2 regions of the Bacillus sp. EA-CB0995 genome follow, and region 1 is predicted to be linked to the other one. Evidence: riboswitches for the same ligand, from Rfam matches in the RefSeq annotation. Region 1 holds a riboswitch; the other holds the start of a gene.
What was found. Region 1 has a riboswitch for lysine ahead of ACEWFJ_RS20345 (amino acid permease). Riboswitches for the same ligand answer to the same signal wherever they lie in the genome.
Positions count from the first base shown of each region.

Region 2: linked by a shared signal. The riboswitch ahead of ACEWFJ_RS12005 (amino acid permease) and the one ahead of ACEWFJ_RS20345 (amino acid permease) in region 1 are both predicted to bind lysine.

Region 1 covers NZ_CP169269.1:3,959,895-3,964,251, forward strand. The annotation lists gene ACEWFJ_RS20330 (hypothetical protein) at 675-854, shown strand; gene ACEWFJ_RS20335 (hypothetical protein) at 1,248-1,427, shown strand; gene ACEWFJ_RS20340 (hypothetical protein) at 1,490-1,867, opposite strand; lysine riboswitch at 2,173-2,352, shown strand; partial or broken gene ACEWFJ_RS20345 (amino acid permease) at 2,485-3,902, shown strand; gene ACEWFJ_RS20350 (ABC transporter permease) at 4,139-4,357, shown strand, end outside.
Region 2 covers NZ_CP169269.1:2,303,716-2,308,072, reverse strand. The annotation lists gene ACEWFJ_RS12015 (VOC family protein) at 1-146, opposite strand, end outside; gene ACEWFJ_RS12010 (sulfite exporter TauE/SafE family protein) at 494-1,393, shown strand; lysine riboswitch at 1,700-1,893, shown strand; partial or broken gene ACEWFJ_RS12005 (amino acid permease) at 2,000-3,468, shown strand; gene ACEWFJ_RS12000 (iron-sulfur cluster biosynthesis family protein) at 3,579-3,881, shown strand; gene ACEWFJ_RS11995 (NAD-dependent protein deacylase) at 4,164-4,357, opposite strand, start outside.

The sequences.
Region 1 (4,357 bases):
GAACAATCTAAAAAAAGAGACAAAAAAAGGCATACCGTCGCTTTGACGATATGCGAAAAACGCATAAAAGCGTACGTCACGACACACGCAACGTACGCTTTCCTTTTCAACTAAAAAGAAGCGTTATTTGTCCGTAGAGGTTGCGTGATGATATTTATTGTTTTCATTGTGTAAAACAACTGAGCCAGTCATATATACGATTACAATCATCACGCACACCTCCTTCTTCTTTTATTTTCCATTTTTAATTTTATAACTTTAAAGACTTTTCTGTCAATTATTTTTTCATTTTTATGGAAAAAGATTATTAAGCAAAAGAACGTCCCAGAAATCACTTTTAAAAATATTTCGTTTGGACTTTTTCAAACCTCATACAATCACCATACACCTCACTCTTACAAGTCACTATTTTTTAGGAGGACTTAGCATGACAATTAGCATTTACTATTAACCTTTAGTGTGGGTGCACAAGGTATTCGTAAAGGTCTTGAATCTATGACGCATGAAAAAATAACAAGATTAAATTTAATGTAATTCTATAAAGGTAAGTAAAAAACAGTTTCTACTTACCTTTTTATTTTGTAAAAATAGTTACTAACACTACATTTTCTCATCACAAACTCTCTATCACTTTCATATAATATATTAACTTCTGATAGGGAGGTGGTGGTCACATGGCAACATTAAACGGCTTAGCAGAAGGTGACAAAATCCGCGTTTTTTCAGCTGGACGTGAAATTGACGGTGAAGGTGTTTTCCTTCGCTTCGAAGGCAACTTCCTAGTCTGGGTGGACAACCATGCTAATATAAATGTTACAAGTTTAGATACAATTAGCATTCGTAAAATTTCCTAATTACCTATAAAGAAAATATTCTAAATCCTTTTCACTAAAAGAAGATGAGTCTATGTCAAAAGAGGTTATATAAAACCTTTTTGAATAGGCTCTTTTTTATAATACGTTTTACACTTTTTATATGACTAATGGTTAAATACAAAACATTAACCATAACAAATGGCTCTGTTCAGATTAGCGGACGCATAAGGTATTCGTAAGAATGTTGAATCTATGACACGTGAGAAAATAACAGTATTGAATTTAATGTAAACCTATAAAGGTGAGTAAAAAATAGTTTCTACTCACCTCTATATTTTATAAAAATAGTTGCTAGCACTACATTTCTCTCGCACACACTCTCTATCATTTTCATATATATATATTAACTTCTGATAGAGAGGTGGTGGTCACATGGCAACATTAAACGGCTTAGCAGAAGGCGACAAAATCCGCGTTTTTTCAGCTGGACGTGAAATTGACGGTAAAGGTGTTTTCATTCGCTTCGAAGGCAACTTCGTAGTTTGGGTGGATAACAATGCTAATATAAACGTGACAAGCTTAGATACAATTAACATTCGTAAAGTTTCCTAATTGCTCATAAAGTGTTCTAACTCCTAGGGCAAAAAAGCAAAGTCTATTTCAAAAAGAGTTATTTAAGCCTTTTTTTGAATAGACTCTTTTTTTATAATATTTTTTACACTTTTTATATGACTAATGGTTAGATCATAATCAACGTTTACCCAATATAACCATTCGTTTGTACACTCAATAAAGATCCCCTCTGTACGTGTCTCCCCATCAAATACTTCTATCTTATCTCCTAATGAAAAAAGAGGCGGCAATGCACTCTTTTTTGTTTTTTTACTTAAATTCTTTTGTGTATCATAGAGTAGTCTCATACATTGTTCTAAAGAAGCTGCGAGCTCTTCATTTTGCTTTTTTAACTTCTCTATTGTACCTGGCACTGGCTCCTGGTGCCTATGAATTTCCTTCCCACATATAAAGCAGTTTCTCTTAAACCAGCTCTCCATTCACTATCCCTCTTTATCTCGCTACTTATGGACAGTAAAACTTCCACCAAATTTTTAAGGAAATAAAGCTACCCGTAGTTCAACTAGCCGTCAGTAAGGAACGAAAAAAAACTTACTGATAGCATCTTTGCTTTATACCTCATTTCATATACATATTATATGATGCGAAGCCTTAAGTTGTTTCATAATCTTAAACATACCCTATTCTCACAATAATCTGATTATGTTTATTTGCATTGACGAATAAAAAGCCATTTGTTACCCTTGGTTATGTTAACTTTATACATAAATCCTCATTCGTATCTCGGTGAGGTAGAGGTTGCAATTATTAATAGTATGATTTAGGAGATGTGTGGCATCGCTGATCAAATCGGAAAGGAATAGTTGCCGAAGCAAGAAGCATCCACAGCGCTTTCTTGCTGGGCCTGCATTGAATAAGTGCAGGACTGTCACAGGCTTTTTGCTTGTGGAGAGCTATCGAGAGGTATGTCCGCGGGTTTCTTAATAAGATTGAAAAGCGCGTGAACATATACGCGTTTTTTTGTTTTGTTTGGAACTTCAAACACATACATATCTCCTCGCTTGACTTGGTTATACTAATTTTGGAGGTAGTTTCTATGCAGCAAAAAAAATGGGGCTTTTGGGTACTTACTGCATTTGTAGTTGGGAATATGGTTGGGGCAGGTATTTTTATGATTCCAAGTACATTAGCACAAACGGCCAGCCCTCTTGGTGTTACATTAGCTTGGTTAACAACAGGATTTGGCGTATTAATGCTAGCTCTTGTTTTCGGTAATTTAGCAATTCGTCGTCCTGATTTAACAACAGGTCCGCAAAGTCATGCTTACGCGCTCTTTTCTTCACAAAAAACAAAAAAATGGCGGGTTTTAGCATCGTATGGGGCTACTGGGTTGCAAACTGGGCAAGCAACGTAGCCATCATTACATCATTTGCTGGCTATTTATCACTCTTTTTCCCAATTATGAAAGATACTCACGTATTGTTTTCAGTTGGAACTTTCAACATTGAAGTTGGAAAATTGATTACGTTCTCCATTTGCACCATTTTATTATGGGGTACCCATATGATTTTGGCAAATGGCGTAAATGGTGCCGGTAAATTAAACTTTTTAGCAACAACAGCGAAAGTAACAGGATTCCTTCTCTTCATCATTGTTACATTGTTTGCCTTCGAAGCTTCTAAACTTGGACAATGGTATACGCCAATCGTTGATAAAGAAGGCATTTCACACGGACTGCTATCGCAAATAAACTTAGCAGCCTTAACAACACTTTGGGCCTTCATTGGTGTCGAGTCGGCTGTATTATTATCAAACCGTGCTGTTTCACCAAAAACAGTAAAACGTGCAACTGTTACCGGCTTACTACTAACAGTTGGTATCTATTTAGGAATTACCATCTTAACAATGGGTGTTCTTCATATAGATAAACTACAAGCATCTGAACGACCATTAGCGGATGCATTAACTGCAGTAATGGGTCATAACGGCGGAAAATTAATGGCGCTGCTTGCACTTACTTCTCTATTTGGATCCATTCTTGGTTGGGTTTTATTAAGCTCAGAAGTACCGTATCAAGCAGCAAAAGAAGGATTCTTTCCATCCTTCTTCACAAAAACCAATAAAAAAGGAAGCCCGATTCATTCGCTTCGTTTAACAAATATTATGTCGCAAGTGTTCCTATTCTCAACACTATCCGGGTCAATTGCCCAGGCGTATACATTTGTTATTACCGTTTCAACACTTGCCTATTTAATCCCATATCTCGTTTCTCCAATCTTCCAGCTTAAGCTTGTTATCACAGGTGAAACATACGAAAATCAAAAAGGTTCTCGTATGGTGGATGGAGTCATTGCTGCGATTGCTCTTATTTATGCATTATGGGTTATTAAAACTGGCTCTTCTGATATGAAAACATTCCTGCTCGGCATTGGATTATTTTTAGTTGGATTTGCTTTCTATCCATTAATGAAACGTGACGAGAAAAAAGAAAAACAAAACGAGCAAGTTGCCTAGCTAAAGGTAACTTGCTTTTTTATCTTGTTAACGGGTAGCAAGAGAAACACTACCCTGCTTATAATAAAGTGAAACTTCCATCAGTGGGGGTTCTTCCTCCCCCACTGATGGAAAGCTCTCACCAATCGGGCTTTTACGAGCAGTTATCTCCCACCTATCTTCTTCGCTTTTCTCTGCATCTTGAGGTGGGGATTTTACTGCCCGTTAAAGCGGGATAAAACAAAGGAGTGATCTCAGTGACAATCGAAACACTTTGGAATGACCGTTTTCAGCAACATCTACAAAAAATCACGATGTACTTTGCGCGTATTGCAAGCGGGCTTATCTATAGCTTCCTTCTACTTCTTTGTGTAGGCGGCTATTATTATGCAAAATTTCTTCGTTCATTTCCATCTGAGTCTGTTGCATTAACCATTGTGACGGTTTTACTTACAATTGCACTCACTCGTTCTCCA
Region 2 (4,357 bases), 1.7 Mb from region 1:
AAATCAAAATAACATAAGCTATTATATGTTCCCCAATTCGTATGCTCTCCTCCTTGAACTGTATGAAATCCGAGTATCTTCATTTGTTTTATTGCTTCAGCTGGAGAGCATTGAATTACGTGAACAAGATGATCAAACTGTAACATCTCCTCACCATCCTTACCTTTATCCTTTTTAGTGTATTACTTTTCGTTTATTTCTGGCAATTCAAAATTTTATTTAAAACATAGTTGATTTATATGATTAATATGTATTATAATAAAAAAAATTAGAATATGATAAAGCTGATTGGAAAACCAAAGGCTCTTTTCTCACTAGAGAAAGGAGCCTTTTTATTTTATCCCGCTACTTTTGGGCAGCAAGACCCCACCTTAAGATTCTGAGAAGTCAAAGGAGATAGGTGGGAGATAATTGTCCGTAAGAGCCCGATTGATTCAATTAACCATCAGTCCTTGATGGTAATTTCACTTTATTATAAACGGGGGTATTAAACATGCAAAAGTTAGTTGTCTTTGCTATCATTGGTTTCTTTGCTCAACTCATTGATGGAGCTTTAGGAATGGCTTATGGGGTAACATCTTCTTCATTATTACTCATGTTTGGAATAGCACCAGCTGTTGCTTCAGCATCTGTTCATTTAGCCGAAGTTGTTACAACTGCCGCATCTGGCATTTCACATATCCGCTTTGGAAATGTCGATAAATATACCGTTTCAAGACTGACATTACCAGGTGCCATTGGCGCTTTTGTAGGTGCTTGCTTTTTAAGTAACTTACCAGGAAATTTAATTAAACCATATATTTCAGTATTTTTATTCGTATTAGGTGTATATATCTTATTAAGATTTATTTTACAAAAACAAGTTGTTCAAACAAATAATAAACGCCTGTCTGGTAGGCAGTTAATCCCACTTGGCCTTTTTGCAGGTTTTGTAGATTCAACAGGCGGTGGCGGTTGGGGCCCAATTACTACTCCTGTTTTACTTGCACGCGGTAATGAAGCAAGAAAAGTTGTCGGTTCTGTAGATACGAGTGAATTTCCTGTTTCATTAGCTGCCACACTTGGATTTTTCATTTCTCTTGGCTGGGAACAAGTCAGTTGGTTTTGGGTGTTTGCTCTTATGCTTGGTGGTATCATTGCAGCACCAATTGCTGCGTGGCTAGTACGAATTGTTCCTTCTCATTTACTTGGAGTACTTGTCGGAGGACTTATTATTTTCACCAATATCCGTACGCTATTAACAACTTTTAAAGTAAATCAAAATATAATATTTCTTGCTTACATTGTGACAGGTCTTGTCGTTACAATTGCACTGATTATTACGACTCGTAATCAATCACAACAGACAAACAAAAAAATTGTATATAACAAACAAAAACAAGTTTCCCCATAAAGGGAAGCTTGTTTTCTTTTAGTCTCCTCTTCTACAATATATTTTGTCGAAATTTATTTGTCTCAATTTTCTGTAAATTTTAAAGGATTTTTGAACCATAATGCGAAACTATTGTATAACCTTTTTCATCAAGAGGTTACTTATTACATATTTTTTAGGATCGGGACGAATTTTGAAAGCGCTTTTCTAAAATAGCCGTTCTTTTTTCTCTTTTTTTCTACAAAAAAGTCCTTGCAATATTCTCAGAAACTCATTACAATTGCGATATATTAAAAATCATAGCAATAGAAAAAATCCTCATCAATCCGATGAGGTAGAGGTTGCGGCTTTTATTAGTAATCCGGACGAGACACAGAGAACGTCAATAACTCCGAATGAAAGGAAAAGCTGCCGAAGTTTATACTTCTTCTCTGGAAGTATATGCTGGGGCTGTTTTCGAATAGGAACAGAACTGTCACGTTTACAAAGTTACCGTGTAAACGTGGGGCGCTATCTTAACGGAAGGTATGATGGGGTGGCTATTTTTGAAATGCTCCGCTAAAGTCCTTTGGCGGTTTTTTTAATTCCCCCGCTCCTTCCTATCTTACAAGAAAAGGAGTGTTGAAAATGAACAGCGCAACTACAAAAGTTACCTCTACGTCTACAAATCAATCTGCACAAACAAATAGCGAACTAAAACGCGGATTGAAATCTCGCCATCTTACAATGATTTCACTTGGTGGTACAATTGGAACAGGTTTATTCCTAGCAAGCGGTGGTGTTGTCCACACAGCTGGTCCTGGCGGTGCTCTCGTCGCCTATGCTGCAATTGGTATTATGGTATATTTTTTAATGACAAGTTTAGCAGAATTAGCATCATACATGCCTGTAGCAGGATCATTTAGCACATACGCAACAAGATTTGTCGATCCAGCTCTTGGATTTGCATTAGGTTGGAACTACTGGTATAACTGGGCCATCACGATTGCGGCTGAACTCTCTGCAGTTACATTAATTATGAAGTTTTGGTTTCCAAATACACCTTCCCTTATTTGGAGTGCTATTTGTTTAGCTATTATGTTTCTTTTAAATTATTTATCTGTTAAAGGATTTGGGGAAGCTGAATATTGGTTTGCACTTATAAAAGTTGTAACTGTTATCGCCTTTTTAATTGTCGGTTTTCTTATGATTTTCGGTATTATGGGTGGAGAGCCTGTTGGTTTTAAAAACTTTACAGTTGCAGATGCACCGTTTAACGGCGGCTTCATGGCAATCATCGGTGTATTTATGGCAGCTGGATTCTCATTCCAAGGAACAGAATTATTAGGAGTTGCGGCTGGTGAAACTGAAGACCCACAACGCAATATTCCAAAAGCAATTCGCAGCATCTTTTGGCGAATTCTACTGTTCTATATTTTAGCAATTCTTGTAATTGGTTTACTCATTCCATATACAGACAAAAGCCTTGCAGCAAGTGATGTAACAGTAAGTCCATTTACACTTGTATTCGCTAAAGCAGGTGTTGCCTTTGCGGCATCAGTAATGAACGCAGTTATTTTAACAGCTGTTCTGTCTGCTGGTAACTCTGGTATGTATGCAGCATCACGTATGCTTTGGGATTTAGCAAACCAAGGTAAAGCACCTAAATTTTTAGGAAAACTAAATAATCGTGGTATACCTGTAAATGCATTGATTGCAACATCATTAGTTGGATGTGTTGCTTTCTTAGCTTCTTTTTCGGTGATGGTGTGGTCTATGTATGGCTCTTAAATGCTTCTGGTATGTCAGGCTTCATCGCTTGGATCGGAATTGCAATTAGTCACTACCGTTTCCGCAAGGCATACACTGCACAAGGAAAAGACTTAAATGACTTACCATATAAAGCAAAATGGTTCCCATTCGGTCCAATCTTTGCATTTGTATTATGTTTAATCGTTATTCTTGGTCAAAACTACGGTGCATTTATGGGAAAATCTATTGATTGGAACGGTGTACTCGTTTCATATATTGGTTTACCTCTTTTCTTAATACTTTGGTTAGGTTATAAATTTACAAAGAAAACAAAAGTCATTCCATTAGATAAATGTGAGCTTTAAAAATAACAACCTATCAACGAAAGTTGATAGGTTTTCTTATGTGCCCGAGTAGCCGGTTCATTATATTTTTGCCATAATAGAATAAGAGTTTAAGAAAAGGAAGGGATTACATGAATATTCGTGTTACAAATAAAGCAAAAGAAAAACTGCAACAATTACAAAATGAAGGTAAAACAATTATTAGAGTAAAAGGAACTATAGGCAATACCTGTACTGTCTATGTGAATATCGATTTAATTGTCGATGAATATCATGCAAATGATGTCGTATTTGAAGATGGACAGCTTGTCATTCAAATCGATGACTTTACAAAAGATTATATCGGAAACACAATGACGCTAGATTACAATACAGGCTTTAAAATTACAACACCAAGTGAAACGATTGTTTATGGTTTATCACTGAAAAAATAATATAAAGTGAAACTTCCATCAGTAGGTTTTTTTCATCTCCCACTGATGGCTAGTTGAACCAATCGGACTTTTACGGGATAAAAAACTCGATTTTCATAATAAGCAACTCTCTTATTGTATATTGATTCCTAAATAAAAGAACAAGTAACGCATGGATAAAAGAAACAACCATGCGTTACTTGTTACTGCTTCTTATTCTCTTAGGTTAATACATTCGCTAGTTAGGCACTATATATCCCTTTAAAACCACTTTGGCATAAACTTCTTTAGCTTTAGTTTCATTTACTCTGCTTTGTCTGCTCCACCTGCTAAAAATCCATCCACAAATTCTCCTATTGTTTCATGAAACGTATAATCAAAATACGGTTCTTGTCCTGTTCGCTCGTCATTAATAAGGATCGTCGTTGCCCCTATCTCTCGTTTCGCTATTTGCGGGAATGACGCTACAGGCTGTACTTTTAATGATGTTCCCATAA